Aromatoleum aromaticum EbN1: one gene and its partner. The protein of the gene in region 1 interacts with the protein of each later gene in a pairwise test. Links are inferred from orthologs where the notes say so. Each region holds a gene or a part of one and is shown on either strand. Other genes may lie near its edges.

Region 1 (11,368 bases):
GCGCGGCCGGGCGCGGCCGCCGTCCGGCCAATGGCTGCCGAAGCGAGCTGTCGCGTAAGCGGGCCGCGTGGCCTCGCCCGGGTGCTGGATGTTGATGAACAACGCCCGCCCGTCCGGCGTCTCGGCGAGCCCGGTGATCTCGCACTCCTTCGGCCCGACGAGGAACCGACGCAGGTTCTCCTCGCCGAGCTGCGCGCCGACGTACGTGTTGACCGCCCTGCTCGAAACGCCGTCGCTGCTGACGATCGTGCGCGGTCCGCCGTCGCCGACACTTCCCGGCACTGCGGCAAGCAGCATGCAGTTCGTGACGTCCGTGTAAGCGCGGTCGTCGGTCCCGATCCACAGCACGCCGGTCGCCGGACTGAACCACAGGCCGTCGGGGCTCGAGAAGTCGTTCGCATCTGTGAGCCCGGAGATGTTCACCGCCCTCGCGTCCGCGCTCGCGCGCGCGCCGAACAGGAACACGTCCCACGTGAAGCTCGTCGCGCCCGCGTCGCCGCCGGCCTCGGCGAAGCGGACGACATGGCCGTTGGGATTGCCCTGCCGGTCCTGGCCGGTCGTCTTCCGATCGTTGTAGAAGCGCGGATTCGCGGCATCGAGCTCGGCCAGCGGACGGCTCGATGCGTTCGCTTTCGTCAGCGAAACATAGACTTCGCCATTCTTCGGATTCACCGCCGCCCACTCGGGCCGGTCCATCTTCGTCGCGCCGGCCGCGTCCGCAGCGAGCTGCGCGTGAACGACGACGTCGGCCTGGTCGGCGAACGGATACGGGGCGTTCGCCCTTGTGACGTTGCCGACGCCAAAGCGCAGCTCGATCCATTTGCCGCTGCCGTCGGCATCGAAGCGCGCGACATAGAGCCGGCCGTCGTCGAGGTACTTGTCCCCCGCGGCGAGCCCCCCGTCCGCGTCCACGGGGTTCCACGGCAGGTTCGACACGTACTTGTAGAGGTACTCGTCGCGTGAATCGCAGCCCATGTACCACACGAGCGGCGCGCCGGACTGCACCGGCCCGAGCCACGCGCCCTCGTGCGCGAAGCGCCCCAGCGCGGTGCGCTTCTTCGGTGTCGACGCGGGGGCGAACGGGTCGATCTCGACGACCCAGCCGTAGGTGTTCGTGGCGTTGCGATAGTCGTCGTTGCCGTCGTCGGATGCGCCGAGCTTCATCGCGTTCCAGCGCCCGTAGAGGTCGTCGGGCGTGTCCGGCGTCACCGTCGCCCACCGCTCGCGTCCATTGCCGCGCACGCCGTAGCGCGCGAACGCCGCGAGCTCTTTCGCGCTGCGGCGCGGGTCGTCGACCGCCGCGATGCGACGGAAGTAGCTCGCCCAGTTCTCCTCGCACGTCAGGTACGTGCCCCACGGCGTATGTCCGCTCGCGCAGTTGTTGACCGTGCCGCGCGTGCGGCTGCCGTCCGGCGCGTATTTTGTGACCATGTAGCGCGTCTTCGTCGCCGGCCCGGCGAGCGCCATGTCGGTCAGCGTGTGGATGCGGCGGTTGAAGCGCGAGTCCCGCTCGTAACGCCATTTCCCGCCCGCTTCGATAGTCTCGACGATGGCGACGCCGTGAGCGTAGAACTCGCGCAGCACTTCGCCGGCGTCGGTGCGCACGCCGTCGGCGACTGTCTGGCCGCGCGCGTGCAGGTACTCCGGCGTGATCGCTTCGTGATTCATGCACAGCAGCCCGCGCCGCGACTCGTCCCTGTGGTGCCGGCCGTTCGCGCCGAGCCCGAAGTAATGCATGCCGTCATGGTGGTCACCGGCGCGCAGCGCGAAGCTCGCGGGGTCGTCCTCGCCGTTGTTCAGGTATTCGCCAATGCTCGCCGCAAGCGGGTCGCCGAGGCGAAACAGGACGCTGTAGCGGTAGCCGTCGGGCAGCACGACGGCATCTTCGAGGCTTTTCGCGACGGGCGCGAAGCCAAGCCGCGCGGCGCGGCGGCCGGGAGCGGCGGCTCCCGGGACGGCGGGCGCAGCGAAAGCGTTCGGCAGACCGGCGCCCGCCAGCGTCAGCGCCGCGGCGCCGAGCGCGCTGCCGAGCAGTTGGCGACGCGACAGCCGCGCGTGCAGCACGGCGTCGAAGCTCGTGTTCCCGGAAGTGTTCGTCGATTCGTCGTCGCGGGACGGGGACAGGCGGGAATCGGTCATCGTGTAATCCTCGGCAGGGTTTCTTGTGTCGCGGGACTGTCCCCGCACGGTATGCGGCAATTGCTGAAGCTGCATGACAACGCAACGCCCGTTCCCCGCCGTGCCGGATCGACAGCGCCCATTTATAGATCATTTCGCTGCCCCGCAACAATCCGCTCCGTATAATCCCGGCTTCGCACGCCCAAGGACTCTGGCATGGATCTTCCCCTCTTCGTTATCGCGCTCATTCTCGGCATCGTCGAGGGGCTGACCGAATTCCTGCCGATCTCCTCCACCGGCCACCTGATCATCATCGGCGACCTGCTCGGCTACAACGACGCGACGAGCAAGGTGTTCAAGATCGTCATCCAGTTCGCCGCGATTCTCGCCGTGTGCTGGGACTATCGCGAACGGCTGGCACGCGTCGCGGCCGGCGTCGGCAGCGAACCCGCGGCGCAGCGCTTCGTCGGCCTGCTGTTCATCGGCTTCCTGCCGGCGGCGGTGCTCGGGCTGATGTTCCATTCGACGATCAAGAGCCTGCTGTTCAACCCGCTGACCGTCGCGACAGCGCTCGTCGTCGGCGGCGTGCTGATCCTCTGGCTCGAGCGCCGCGCGTACCATCCGCGCATCAACGCGGTCGACGAGATGCGCTGGGCCGATGCGCTGAAAGTGGGGTTCGCGCAGGCCGCGGCGATGATTCCGGGCACTTCGCGGTCCGGGGCGACGATCCTCGGCGGGCTCGTGTTCGGGCTGTCGCGCAAAGCCGCAGCGGAATTCTCGTTCTTCCTCTCGATTCCGACGATGTTCGCGGCGACCGTCTACGACCTGTACAAGAACCGCGACCTGCTCCACATGGGCGACTTGCCGGTGTTCGCGATCGGCTTCGTCGCGTCCTTTTTCGCGGCGATGTTCGCCGTCAAGGCTTTCATCCGCTTCATCTCGAACCACACTTTCATCGCCTTCGCGTGGTATCGCATCGTGTTCGGGCTGGTGGTGCTCGCGACGTGGCAGTTGGAGCTCGTCGAGTGGAGCGAACCCTAGCCGCGCCGCATCCCGCCGCGGGCGGCTAGACTGTCGCTTTCCGGCCGTCCCGAGAGGCTCCGATGATCATCTACCTGCACGGCTTCCGCTCTGCTCCGGCGTCGATCAAGGCGCAAGCGCTGCAGCGCCACATGGCGGCGAAAGGATTGGCGCACGCGTTCTGGTGCGAACAGCTGCCGGTGTCGCCGCGCGCGGCGATCGCGCTGGTCGAGGCGCAGATCGCGCACTGCCGCCGCGAACGGCCGGAGCTTCGTCCGACGCTGGTCGGCAGTTCACTCGGCGGCTTCTACGCAACCTGGCTCGCCGAGAAGCACGGGCTCGCGGCGGCGCTCGTAAACCCGGCCGTCGTTGCGCCGCTGTCACTCGAAGCCTGGGTCGGCCCGCAGACGAACCTCTACACCGGCGAACGCTTCGACTTCACGGCACGGCACATCGAGGAACTGCGCGCGCTCGACATCGCTGCGATCACGCGGCCCGAACGCTACTGGCTGCTCGTCGAAACCGGCGACGAAGTGCTCGACTACCGCGACGCGGTCGCGAAATACGCCGGCGCGCGGCAGACCGTGCTCGCCGGCGGCGACCACGGCTTCTCGCGCTGGAACGATTATCTGGACGCCCTGCTCGCGTTTGCGGGACTGCCATCATGAGCACGCCCGATTTCGACGCGCGCCGCTTCAAGTCGATCGAGCGGGCCGGCTTCAACCGCATCGCCGCCCGCTATGCCGACGGCGCCCACCTGCGTGCGGACCTTGCCGACGCGCTGCTCGGCGCCGCACGGCTTGCACCCGGCCAGCAGGTGCTCGACCTCGCCAGCGGCCCCGGCCTGCTCGCGCGCGCAGCCGCCCGCCAGGTCCAGCCCGGCGGCTGGGTGCTCGCAAGCGACATCGCCGAGGAGATGCTCGCCGAAGGCGCGCGGCGCACGCTCGGCGAAACTGCCGCAGCGGCGCTGCCCGCCGGCACGCCGGCCCTTTCGTTCGCCGCCGCCGACGCCGAACAGCTGTGCCTGCCGGACGCGAGCTTCGACTGCGTGCTCGCCGGCCTCGCGCTGTTCATGTTCCCGCACCCGGACCGCGCCCTGATCGAGATGCACCGCGTGCTGCGCCCGGGAGGTCGGGTCGCGCTGTCGACGTGGGGCGCGCGCGATGACGTCCCGCTGATCCGCTGCGCACAGGACTGCATCGCCCGCTTGCTGCCGGCGCCAAAAGTCGCCCGCCCGTCGGTGTTCCGCTTCGGCGACGCAGCGGTGCTCGAAGCGGCGCTCGAAGCGGCCGGGTTCGTCGACGTGCACATCGAGCCCTGCCGCTTCACATGTCATTTCGCCGACGCGGCGGCGTACTGGCAGACTTTCCTCGATCTCGCCGGCGGTGCCGCCGAAGCTCTCGCACGTCTGCCGCAAGCCACCCAGCACGCGTTGCGCGACGCCGTCTCCGCCGAGCTCGACGCACACCGCAGCGGCAGCGGATATTCGATCGATGCGCTCGCGCTCGTCGCCAGCGCGCAGCGTCCGGCAGAAGGAACTCTCGACGGGCAGGCTGCGACGAACAGCTGGTGATGGAACGGGACGAGGGTCGCGCCACGTCCTGCCCGGGACTTCGAGCCCGCTGCGACCGAATCCTTTAAACTGTCGGGCTTGCTCATTGATGGCGGTAGCCGATGTTTGTGCTGTTCGAAGAGGACGGGGCCTTCAAGGCCGGGACGGTTCTCGCTGATAACGACTCCTCGCTGCAGGTGGAGACCTCTCACGGCAAACGGATGAAGCTGAAAAGCAGCCACGTGCTGCTGCAGTTCCGCGAGCCCGCGCCGGGCGACCTGCTCGAACGCGCCGCGGCCGACGCCGAGGAACTGGACACCGGTTTTCTGTGGGAAGTGTGCGGCGACGGCGAGTTCGGCTTCCAGGACTTCGCCACCGAGTACCACGGCCACGCGCCGAACGCCGTCGAAGCCGCCGCCGTGCTGCTGCGCCTGCATTCGGCGCCGATCTATTTCCACCGCAAGGGGCGCGGGCGTTTCCGCAAGGCTCCCGCCGAGATCCTGCAGGCGGCCCTCGCCGGCCTGGAAAAGAAGCGCCAGCAGGCCGAAGCGATCGAGCGCATGCGCAGCGAACTCGTCGCAGGACGCATGCCAGCCGAACTCGCAAGCATGCTGCCGCAGCTGCTGTACCGCCCGGACCGCAACCGCGTCGAGACCAAGGCGTTCGAGGCGGCATGCGTCGACGCCGGCCTGTCGGCGCCGCGGCTGCTGCTCAAGTGCGGCGCGCTCGCGTCGAGCTACGATTTCCACTATCACCGCTTCCTGTTCGAATATTTCGAGGACGGCGTCGCGTTCCCGCCTTTCGACCCGCCGCACGAGCCGGCCGAGCTGGCGCGCGCTGATGTCGCGGCGTTCTCGATCGACGACGCGACGACGACCGAGATCGATGACGCATTCTCGGTGACGCCGCGCGAAGGCGGCGGCTGGCGCATCGGCATCCACATCGCCGCGCCGGCGCTCGGCTTCGCGCGCGGCTCGTCGCTCGACGCGATCGCGCGACGGCGCCTGTCGACGGTGTATATGCCGGGCAACAAGATCACGATGCTGCCCGACGCGGTCGTCGAGGACTTCACGCTCGGGGCCGGGCGCGAGTGTCCGGCGGTGTCGCTTTACCTCGACGTCACCGCGGCGCTCGCGATCGTCGGCCACGAGAGCCGCGTCGAGCGCGTGCCGATCGTCGCGAACCTGCGTCATCACGACATCGAGCCGCTCTTCAACGACCAGGTGTTGCACGAGCAGGCCGACGGCCCGGACTTCCAATGGAAGCGCGAGCTGAAGCTGCTGTGGGACCTCGCGACGGTCCTTGAGGCCGGGCGCGGCAAGGCCGAGGACAACCGCAACCAGGTCGACTTCAACTTCTACGTCGACTGGCAGACCGAGACTGCGGACGGCGCCGGCTACGTGACGATCTCGCAGCGCCGGCGCGGTTCGCCGCTCGACAAGCTGGTCGCCGAGATGATGATCCTCGCGAACGCGACCTGGGGAAAACTGCTCGACGAGGCCGGCATCCCGGGGCTGTACCGCGCGCAGAGCGGCGGCAAGGTGCGCATGACGACGGTCGCCGCGCCACACGACGGGCTCGGCGTCGATTGCTACGCGTGGTCGAGCTCGCCGCTGCGCCGCTACGTGGACATGGTCAACCAGTGGCAGATCATCTCGGTGCTGCGGGGCGAGCCGCCGGCGTTCGCGCCGAAGTCGGCGGACCTGATGGCGGCACTGCGCGACTTCGAACTTACCTACGCCGCGTATGCCGATTTCCAGCGTCAGATGGAGCGCTACTGGTGCCTGCGCTGGTTGCGCCAGCAGCCCGGCATCGCGGTCGATGGCAAGGTGCTGCGCGACAATCTCGTGCGCCTCGAGACGATTCCGCTGCTGCTGAAAGTGCCGTCGCTGCCGGTGCTGCTGCCGGGCACCCGCGTGCGCCTGACGATCGAGGACAGCGACGTGCTCGACGTCGATGTCCGCGCGCGCTACGTCGAGACGCTCGCCGAGCCGACTCCGGAAGAGGCCGCAGACGCCGCGCTGGAAAGCTGAGCCGGCTGCGCAATGTCGAGCCGTCCCCCCCTCCGCCGATCGACGCCTGCCGCGAGCGCCTTGCGCCTGCTGGCGAAGCTGACCGGCGGCGCGGGGCGGGACGCGCGCCGGCTGCAACTGGCGCTCGCCGTGTCGGTATTGCTGCATGCGCTGGTCCTGAGCATCAGTTTCACACTTCCGGTGCGCCCGCCGAACCGCGACCCGGGGCTCGAAGTCGTCCTCGTCAATGCCCGCCACGCGCGTGCGCCCGACAAGGCCGAGGCGCTTGCGCAGGCGAACGTCGACGGTGGCGGCAACAGCGACCGGCAAGCCAGGCCGAAGTCTCCGCTGCCGCCGCAGGAAGTCCACCGCGACGGCAACGCGCCCGTCGAAGCGAGAAAGCGCGTCGCGCCGCCCGCGCCGCTGCAGCGCAGCGTGCTGACGCAGCCGAAAGTCGCATCGACCATCTCCCGCCCCCCACCCCGCACCAGCGATGCCCCGCCGGCACTCGCCCCCACTCCGTCGGGGCTCGACCTGCTCAACAGCGCGGCCACGGTCGCGCGCCTGGAAGCGGAGATCGGCCGCCAGCTCGACGATTACGCCAAACGCCCGCGCAAGAAGTTCATCGGCGCGCGCACCAGGGAATACCGCTTCGCGCAGTACGTCGAGGACTGGCGCCACAAGATCGAGCGCGTCGGCACGCTGAACTACCCGGAAGCGGCGCGCGGGCGGTTATATGGCAGCCTGCTCCTGGTCGTCGCGATTCGTGCCGACGGCTCGATCGAGCGCGTCGAGATCCGGCGCTCGTCGGGCGAGCCGGTTCTCGACGAAGCGGCGAAACGCATTGTCCGGCTCGCCGCGCCGTTCGCGCCTTTCCCCGGCGACATCCGCAGCGACACCGACATCCTCGAGATCGCCCGCACCTGGACTTTCACCAACGCCGACAAGGTAACCGCGCAGTGACCATCGACCGCTACGCCGTCATCGGCAACCCGATTTCCCACAGCCGCTCGCCGGCGATCCACGCCGAGTTCGCGCGCCAGACCGGGCAGCAACTGTCCTACGAGGCGCTGCTCGCGCCGCTCGACGGCTTTCGCGACGCGGTCGAGCGCTTTCGCCGTGCCGGCGGCCGCGGCATGAACGTCACCGTGCCGTTCAAGCTCGAAGCGTTCGCGCTCACCGATCGCTGCGCGCCGCGTGCGAGCGCCGCCGGCGCCGTCAATACGCTCGCGTTCGGACCCGACGGCATTTTCGGCGACAACACCGACGGCGCCGGACTCATCCGCGACATTGTTCACAACCTCGATCGCCCGCTCGAAAGGCAGCGCGTCCTGTTGCTCGGTGCGGGCGGCGCGGCGCGCGGCGTGCTGCTGCCGCTGCTCGCCGCGCGCCCGGCATCGCTCACGCTCGCGAACCGCAGCGTCGACAAGGCCCATGCGCTGGCTGCGGCGTTCCGCAGCCACGCGCCGGACGTCGCGCTCGACGCGTGCAGCTTCGTCGACCTCGCCGGGCGGGTGTTCGATGTTGTCATCAACGCGACCGCCGCGAGTCTCGCCAACGAAGCGCCGCAGTTGCCTCCGGGGCTGTACGCGGCGAACGCGCTTGCATACGACATGATGTACGGGTGCGGCGACACGCCTTTCCTCGCCGCGGCGCGCAGCGACGGCGCCACCCAGCGGGCCGACGGCCTGGGCATGCTCGTCGAGCAGGCGGCGGAGAGCTTCCTGCTGTGGCGCGGCGTAAGGCCGGATACCGCTGCGGTGCTCGCCGCGCTGCGCCGTCAGCTCGACGGCGGATGAAAACCGCACTGCGCGGCGCCGGCCGGGTGCTGCTGGTGCTGGTCGCGCTGTTCGTGCTGTACCAGCTGTGGATTTTCACGCTCGTGCTGTGGTGGAGCCACTTCAATCCGTCGAGCACGAGTTTCATGGAGCTGCGCCTCGACGAGTTGCAGGCGAAGCGACCGGATGTCGAACTGCGGCACGAGTGGGTGCCGTACGACCGCATCTCGATCCACCTCAAGCGCGCCGTGATCACCGCCGAGGACGACACTTTCATCGACCACGACGGTTTCGACTGGGAAGGCATGCAGCGCGCGCTCGAGAAGAACCAGCGCAAGGGACGCGCCGTCGCCGGTGGCTCGACGATCAGCCAGCAGCTCGCGAAGAACCTGTTCCTGTCACCGTCGAAGAGCTACTTCCGCAAGGCCCAGGAGGCCCTCATCACGGTGATGATCGAAGCGGTGTGGAGCAAACGCCGCATCCTCGAGGTCTATCTCAACGTCGTCGAATGGGGCAACGGCATTTTCGGCTGCGAAGCCGCGGCGCGACGCTATTTCCGCGTCGCGGCAAGCCGCCTCGGCCCTGCCGAAGCCGCGCGCCTGGCGGTGATGCTGCCGAATCCGCGCCGCTACGAGAAGCAGTTCGGACCGCGCCTCGCAGCTCATGCCCGGAGGATCCGGTCGCGGATGGTTTACGCGACGGTGCCCTGAAACCGCCTTCCGGCGAACCGGCCGGCACGGGGGTCGAGGGCGTCGGTGACAAACTTTCGCCGCAGCGCAGCATTTTGTCGGATCCGGGGTCGCAAGGGCGGGTCGAAGTCCGTAGAATTCGCGCCTTACGCCCTGTCCATACCCGATTCCACACCCGCCCCGGAGGCGCCGATGAGCGCGCAAGACGAGCTCCACCCGGACGACATCCAGCAGCACCTGCGCGAAGTGCAGGCGCTGCTGTCGCGCCACAAGGTGGTGGAAGAACTCGTCCATCGGCAGGACATGCCGCGCCACGAGCTCGTCGAAAACCTCGTCCACAAGCAGCACCTCGCCGAGCTGCAGACTCGCCTCGACAAGCTCCACCCGGCCGACATCGCGTACATCCTCGAAGCGCTGCCGCCCGAGGACCGCCTGTTCGTCTGGGACCTCGTCAAGGCCGACCGCGACGGCGAAATCCTGCTGGAAGTATCGGACGCGGTGCGCGAGACGCTGATCGAGACGATGCGTCCCGACGAGCTCATCGCCGCGGCCGAGACGCTCGACGCCGACGAGCTCGCCGACCTCGCGCCCGACCTGCCGCCGGAAGTCATGCAGGACGTCTTCCAGGCGCTCGACAGCGAAGGCCGCGAACAGCTGCGCGCGGCGATGTCGTTCCCGGAAGACTCGGTCGGCGCGCTGATGGACTTCGACATGGTGACGGTGCGCGAAGACGTCACGCTCGAAGTCGTGCTGCGCTACCTGCGCCGCTTCGAAGAGCTGCCCGACCATACCGACAAGCTGTTCGTCGTCGACCGCGACGATCACCTGAAAGGCATCCTGACGCTCGAATCGCTGCTGATCAACGATCCGGAGATGACTGTCGCGTCGGTGATGCACCGCGAGAACGTCATCAGCTTCGAGCCCGACGACGAAGCCGACGACGCGGCGCAGGCGTTCGAGCGCTACGACCTCGTGTCGGCGCCGGTCATCGACCGCGAACGGCGCGTCATCGGCCGGCTGACGGTCGCCGACGTCGTCGATTTCATCCGCGAGGAATCCGAAGCCGAGATCCTCAGCCACGCCGGCCTGCGCGAGGAGGAAGACATCTTCGCGTCGGTGTGGGATTCGGTGAAGAACCGCTGGGCGTGGCTCGCGGTGAACCTCGTCACGGCGTTCATCGCGTCGCGCGTGATCGGCGCGTTCGAAAACTCGATCGAGAAGCTCGTCGCGCTCGCCGCGCTGATGCCGATCGTCGCCGGCATCGGCGGCAACTCGGGCAACCAGACGATCACGATGATCGTGCGCGCGATCGCGATGGGGCAGGTCGAGCAGTCGGCGATGCAGCGCCTGATGAAAAAAGAGATCGGCGTCGCGCTGTTCAACGGCGTCGTGTGGGGCGGGCTGCTCGGCGTGCTCGCGTGGTGGCTCTACGGCAGCGTGTCGCTCGGCGTCGTGATGACGGCCGCGATGACGCTGAACCTGCTGCTCGCCGCCGCCGCCGGCGTCGTGATCCCGATGTTGCGCATGCGCCTCGGCGCCGATCCGGCGATCGGCGGCTCGGTGATGATCACCGCACTGACCGACTCCGGCGGCTTCTTCATCTTCCTCGGGCTCGCGACGCTGTTCCTGCTGTGATCCCGGCCGAAGCCCTCGGGTTCAGCACCGTAGGGCGGAAAAGCGCAGCGCCTTCCGCCGGACGCAAGCCGGAAACAGGTGGCGGATAACGCCTTCGGCCCATCCGCCCTACGCGATTCGGGATGCCGGCCCCGCTCACCCCAGCCTCGCGAATACCTCGCGTGCCGCGGCGATCGTTTCGTCGATGTCGGCCGCGGTATGCGCCGCCGACACGAACCCCGCCTCGAACGCCGACGGCGCGAAGTAGTGGCCGGCGTCGAGCATCGCGTGGAAGAAGCGGTTGAAGGCGTCGCGATCGGATGCCATGACGTCGGCGAAGGACTTCGGCACGGCGGCGCTGAAATACACGCCGAACATGCCGCCGACCGAGTCGGCGCTGAACGTCACGCCGGCGTCGTTCGCCGCCGCGGCGAGCCCCGTGACGAGTTGCGTCGTGCGCGCGCCGAGGTTTTCGTAGAAACCGGGTTCGCGCAGCAATTTCAGCGACGCGAGGCCGGCTGCGACCGCGACCGGACTGCCCGACAGCGTGCCTGCCTGGTACACCGAACCGAGCGGCGCGATTTT
Region 2 (4,647 bases), 150 kb from region 1 along the record:
GGGATGAATCGCGTCCGCCGCAGCTGCCGTCGCGTCTGCCGCTGCGAGCGGCCGAGCTGCCGCAGCCGCGCCTGCGGCTCGTCGGCAAGAGCCAGCGGCCGGGGCCGGGCGAAGTCGCGGCCAACCCGCGCTCGCGCAGCGCAGTGATGCGCGTCGCCGAGCGGACCGGGGGCGCGGCATGATTCGCGTGGACGCCTTTCTGGTCGCGCTCGTCGTGAGCAGCGCGCTCGGGGTGGTCGCATCCCAGCATCAGGCGCGCAAGCTGTTCTCGGAGCTCGAGCGGGAACATGCGCGCGCCCAGGGCCTGGAAGTCGAGTGGGGGCAACTGCAGCTCGAACAAAGCACTTGGGCCGCGCACGCGCGGGTCGAGAAGATCGCGCGCGAACGGATCGGCATGCGTCCTCCTGCACCGGGACAGGTGCTCACGGTGGGGGGAGGGCACGAGTCCGCCGACCCAGGGCTGCCGAAGTGAGGACGTACGCATGAGGAAACAGCGTCCGTTGCCCTTCAACCACAATCCGCTGCTGAAGAATGGCCTTCCGGCCTGGCGTTCGCGGCTGGTGATGTCCTGCCTTCTCGCCTGCCTGTTGGCGCTGGTCGGGCGTGCGCTGTATCTGCAGGGGTTCAACAACGAGTTCCTGCAGGCGAAGGGTGAATCGCGCTACGCCCGCGCGATCGAGGTGCCGGCGACGCGGGGCCGCGTCATCGACCGCCATGGCGACGTGCTGGCGATCAGCACGCCGGTGCGCTCGATCTGGGCGATTCCGTCGGATGCGCGGCTGTCGCCGGCCGACGCGCGCAAGCTCGCCGAGCTGCTCGAGACGAGTGTGGATGAGCTGAACGGACGGCTCGCGACCAGTCACGACTTCGTCTACCTGAAGCGCCAGTTGCCGCCCGAACTGGCGCAGGAAGTGGCCGCGCTGAAGCTTCCCGGCATCCACCAGCAGCAGGAATACCGACGCTACTACCCGGGCGGCGAAGTGATGGCGCATGTGCTCGGTTTCACCGGTGTCGACGACAAGGGCCAGGAAGGCGTCGAGCTCGCGTTCGACAAGCTGCTGACCGGCACGCCGGGAGCGCGGCGGGTCATCCGCGACCGGCGCGGCCAGGTCGTCGAGGATGTCGAGGCGATCCGTCCGCCGCACGACGGCCAGGACCTCGTGCTGGCGATGGACGCCAAGATCCAGTATCTCGCCCACTCTGCGCTGAACCAGGCGATGCAGACGCACAAGGCCAAGGCGGGCGCCGCGGTGGTGCTCGACGTGCGCACCGGCGAAGTGCTGGCGCTGGTCAATGCGCCGACCTACAACCCGAACAACCGTACCAACCTCAGCGGTGCGCAATTGCGCAACCGCGTGTTCACGGACACATACGAGCCCGGCTCGACGATGAAGCCTTTCATCGTCGGACTCGCACTCGATCGCGGCAAGGTCGAGCCGACCACCGTCATCGACACCACGCCGGGGCGAGTGTCGATCGGGCGGTCGACGATTTCCGACTCGCACCGGCACGGCCCGCTGACCGTCGCGGAAGTGATCCAGAAATCGTCGAACGTCGGCACCGTCAAAATGGCGATGAACCTCGCGCCGGAGGAAATGTGGCGCATGTTCAACGAGCTCGGTTTCGGCGCTCCGCTCGATCTCGGGTTTCCCGGCGAAGCGAGCGGACGGCTGCGTCCGGTGAAGACGTGGAAGCCGATCGAGCAGGCGACGATGTCGTTCGGCCACGGGATATCCGTCAGCCTCATCCAGATGGCGCATGCCTATCTCGCGTTCGCGCGCGACGGCGAACTGCTGCCGCTTTCGCTGACGCGCGTCGACACCCCTCTGGCTGCCGGCAAACGCGTGTATTCGGTCGACACGGCGCGCGAGATGCGTTACATGCTCGAACTCGCGGCTGGCCCCGGAGGCACCGCGCCGCGCGCGCAGATCCGCGGCTACCGCGTGGCCGGCAAGACCGGCACGGCGCACAAGCTCGAAGGCGGGCGATACGCGAACAAATATGTATCGTCCTTTGTCGGCTTCGCCCCGGCGTCCGATCCGCGAATTATCGTAGCGGTGATGATCGATGAACCTTCTGCCGGTCAATATTTTGGCGGGACGGTCGCGGCGCCGATTTTCGCGCAGATCACCGAAGGGGCGTTGCGAGTTCTGGGCGTGGCGCCGGATGCGCCGCTCGTTCCGCTGCAGGTCGCCGGCAAGGCGGAACAGGCACGAACTGCACGGGGGGGCATGTGAGCGCCGCCCGCGCCCGTGAAATCCTCGAACGGCTGCGGCTGTCCGGTGTCGTCGCGCACGGCATCACCGCCGACTCGCGTCGCCTGCAACCCGGCGAGCTGTTTGCCGCGTGGCCCGGATTCGCAGCTGACGGCCGGCGCTACGTTGCCGCCGCGATCGAGCGCGGCGCTGCCGCGGTGCTGTGGGACGACAGCGACGGCATGCGGCTCGAAGCGCTGTCGGTGCCGGCCCTGCCGGTGTCGGGCCTGCGCAGCCTCGGCGGCTTCCTCGCGCACGAGATCCACGGCTGTCCGTCGAGCAAGCTGTGGGTCGCCGGGGTGACGGGGACCAACGGCAAGACGACAGTGAGCCAGTGGCTCGCCGCCGCGCTCGCCGGGCTCGGCCTGCGCTGCGGCGTCATCGGCACGCTGGGCTGCGGTTTCCCCGGCGAGCTCGTCGATAGCGGCAACACGACGCCCGACGCGCTCGAAGTGCACCGCATGCTCGCCGCGTTCGTCGCGGAGAGTGCCGGCGCGGCAGCGATGGAAGTGTCCTCGATCGGGCTCGACCAGGAGCGCGTCAATGGCGTCGAGTTCGACGTCGCGGTGTTTACGAACCTGACCCGCGATCATCTCGATTACCACAGCAGCATGGAAAGCTATGCCGTTGCCAAGGCGCGGCTGTTCGACCTGCCGGGCATCGGTGCTGCGGTGATCAATTTCGACGACGACTTCGGCCTCGCCCAGGCGCGGCGGCTCGCGGCGAGCGGCATGCCGGTGATCGGCTATACGCGCTTCGTCGAGCGTGCCGACGCGGTGCCGGGCGCGCGCGTGCTGGTCGCCGCGAGTGAGCAGAACGTTCCGTCGGGCCTGCGCTTCGTGCTTGGCTGGGACGGCGGGCACCACACAGTGCAGGTGCGCATGGTCGCACCATTCAATGTCTCGAACCTGATGGCGGTGATCGGATCGCTGCTGGTTCGCGATGTGCCGATGGACGATATCGTGCGGAGCGTGTCGCGGCTGACGCCGCCTGCCGGGCGCATGCAGCTGGTGGGCGGCGTCGGCGAGCCGCTGGTGGTCATCGACTACGCGCACTCGCCCGACGCGCTCGCCCAGGTGCTCGAAGCGGTGCGCAGCACGGCGCAGGGGCGGGGCGGGCGCCTGGTGTGCGTGTTCGGCTGCGGGGGTGACCGCGACGCGGGCAAGCGGCCGATGATGGGAGATGTCGCGCGCGCGCTTGCCGACCGCGTCATCGTCACCAGCGACAACCCGCGCAGCGAGGATCCGCTGAAGATCATCGACGCGATCGTGCGGGGCGCTGGTCCCAACGCCGAACGGATCGTCGATCGCGCCCAGGCGATCCGCATCGCGGTCGGCGAAGCGGGAGCCAACGACGTGATCGTGCTCGCCGGCAAGGGGCATGAGCCTTACCAGGAGGTGCTGGGCGTGCGCTTGCCGTTCTCCGACGTCGAGCAGGCGCGACTTGCGGTGCATGCATGGAATCGAAGCCAGGGAGCAGACCAATGATGACGCTGCACGAAGCGGCGCAAGCTCTGGGTGTCGTCGCGACGATGCCGGGTAATTTCAGCTCGGTGGGAACCGACAGCCGGAAGATCAAAGCCGGGCAGCTTTTCGTTGCGCTGCGCGGCGAACGCTTCGACGGGCATGAATTCGTCGTTCAGGCGGCGGCCGACGGGGCCGCAGCGGCGCTCGTCGATGCGCGATGGGCCGGCACGCAACCCGTGCCGTCGCCGTTGCCGCTGCTCGTCGTCGAGGATACGCGGCTGGCCCTCGGACGGCTCGCCGCACACTGGCGGGCGCGCTTCGAACTGCCCGTGATCGGGGTCACCGGCAGCAACGGCAAGACCACGGTCAAGGAAATGTGCACCGCGGTCCTGCGCGCGCAGGCCCGGCGCGACGGCCACGGCGCGGAAGCGGTACTGGCGACGGCCGGCAACCTGAACAACGACATCGGCCTGCCGCTGACGCTGCTCGAACTGCGCAGCAGTCACCGTGCGGCGATCGTCGAGATGGGCATGAACCGCCCCGGTGAAATCGCCTACCTCGCCGGCCTCGCGCGGCCCACCGTCGCGGTCGTGACGAATGCGCAGCGCGCGCATCTGCAGGGGATGGGCACGGTGATCGGGATCGCCCGCGAAAAGGGCGCGATCTACGAGGCGCTCGGGCCGGACGGTGTCGCAGTCATCAACGCCGACGATACGCAGGCGGGGTACTGGCGGGAGCTCAACGCGGCGCGGCGCACGCTGGTCTTTTCGCTCACGCCCCGCGCCGATGTTGCCGGCGAATGCACGCTGCGCGGCCTGGGCTCCCACCTCGTCATGACGACTCCGGCGGGGCGCATCGCCGTCGACCTGCAGGTGCCGGGCGAACACAACGCCAGGAACGCGACCGGGGCCGCTGCGGCGTGCCTC

The links.
Region 2: the proteins of mtgA (region 1) and EBN1_RS04115 interact in binary tests that used the Escherichia coli proteins (3 or more experiments, as listed by UniProt). The link is inferred for Aromatoleum aromaticum EbN1 from one-to-one orthologs.

Annotation. Positions count from the first base shown.
Region 1 is NC_006513.1:1,003,116-1,014,483, forward strand. The notes cover bases 7,386-10,343. They hold mtgA (monofunctional biosynthetic peptidoglycan transglycosylase), read left to right. Parts: upstream 7,386-8,497; coding sequence 8,498-9,190; downstream 9,191-10,343. Other genes in these bases: EBN1_RS04820 (energy transducer TonB), read left to right, coding at 7,386-7,665; aroE (shikimate dehydrogenase), read left to right, coding at 7,668-8,501; mgtE (magnesium transporter), read left to right, coding at 9,362-10,343. Outside these bases: EBN1_RS04795 (PhoX family protein), read right to left, coding at 1-2,139; EBN1_RS04800 (undecaprenyl-diphosphate phosphatase), read left to right, coding at 2,335-3,159; EBN1_RS04805 (YqiA/YcfP family alpha/beta fold hydrolase), read left to right, coding at 3,222-3,806; EBN1_RS04810 (methyltransferase domain-containing protein), read left to right, coding at 3,803-4,711; EBN1_RS04815 (ribonuclease catalytic domain-containing protein), read left to right, coding at 4,813-6,723; more of EBN1_RS04820, read left to right, coding at 6,736-7,385; more of mgtE, read left to right, coding at 10,344-10,804; hemL (glutamate-1-semialdehyde 2,1-aminomutase), read right to left, coding at 10,940-11,368. UniProt on the Escherichia coli protein: Peptidoglycan polymerase that catalyzes glycan chain elongation from lipid-linked precursors. May play a role in peptidoglycan assembly during cell division in collaboration with other cell division proteins.
Region 2 is NC_006513.1:860,941-865,587, reverse strand. What follows is about bases 1-2,859. They hold EBN1_RS04115 (peptidoglycan D,D-transpeptidase FtsI family protein), read left to right. Parts: upstream 1-482; coding sequence 483-2,237; downstream 2,238-2,859. Other genes in these bases: EBN1_RS04110 (UDP-N-acetylmuramoyl-L-alanyl-D-glutamate--2,6-diaminopimelate ligase), read left to right, coding at 2,234-2,859; ftsL (cell division protein FtsL), read left to right, coding at 179-472; rsmH (16S rRNA (cytosine(1402)-N(4))-methyltransferase RsmH), read left to right, coding at 1-182. Also shown: more of EBN1_RS04110, read left to right, coding at 2,860-3,742; EBN1_RS04105 (UDP-N-acetylmuramoyl-tripeptide--D-alanyl-D-alanine ligase), read left to right, coding at 3,739-4,647. UniProt on the Escherichia coli protein: Essential cell division protein that catalyzes cross-linking of the peptidoglycan cell wall at the division septum. Required for localization of FtsN.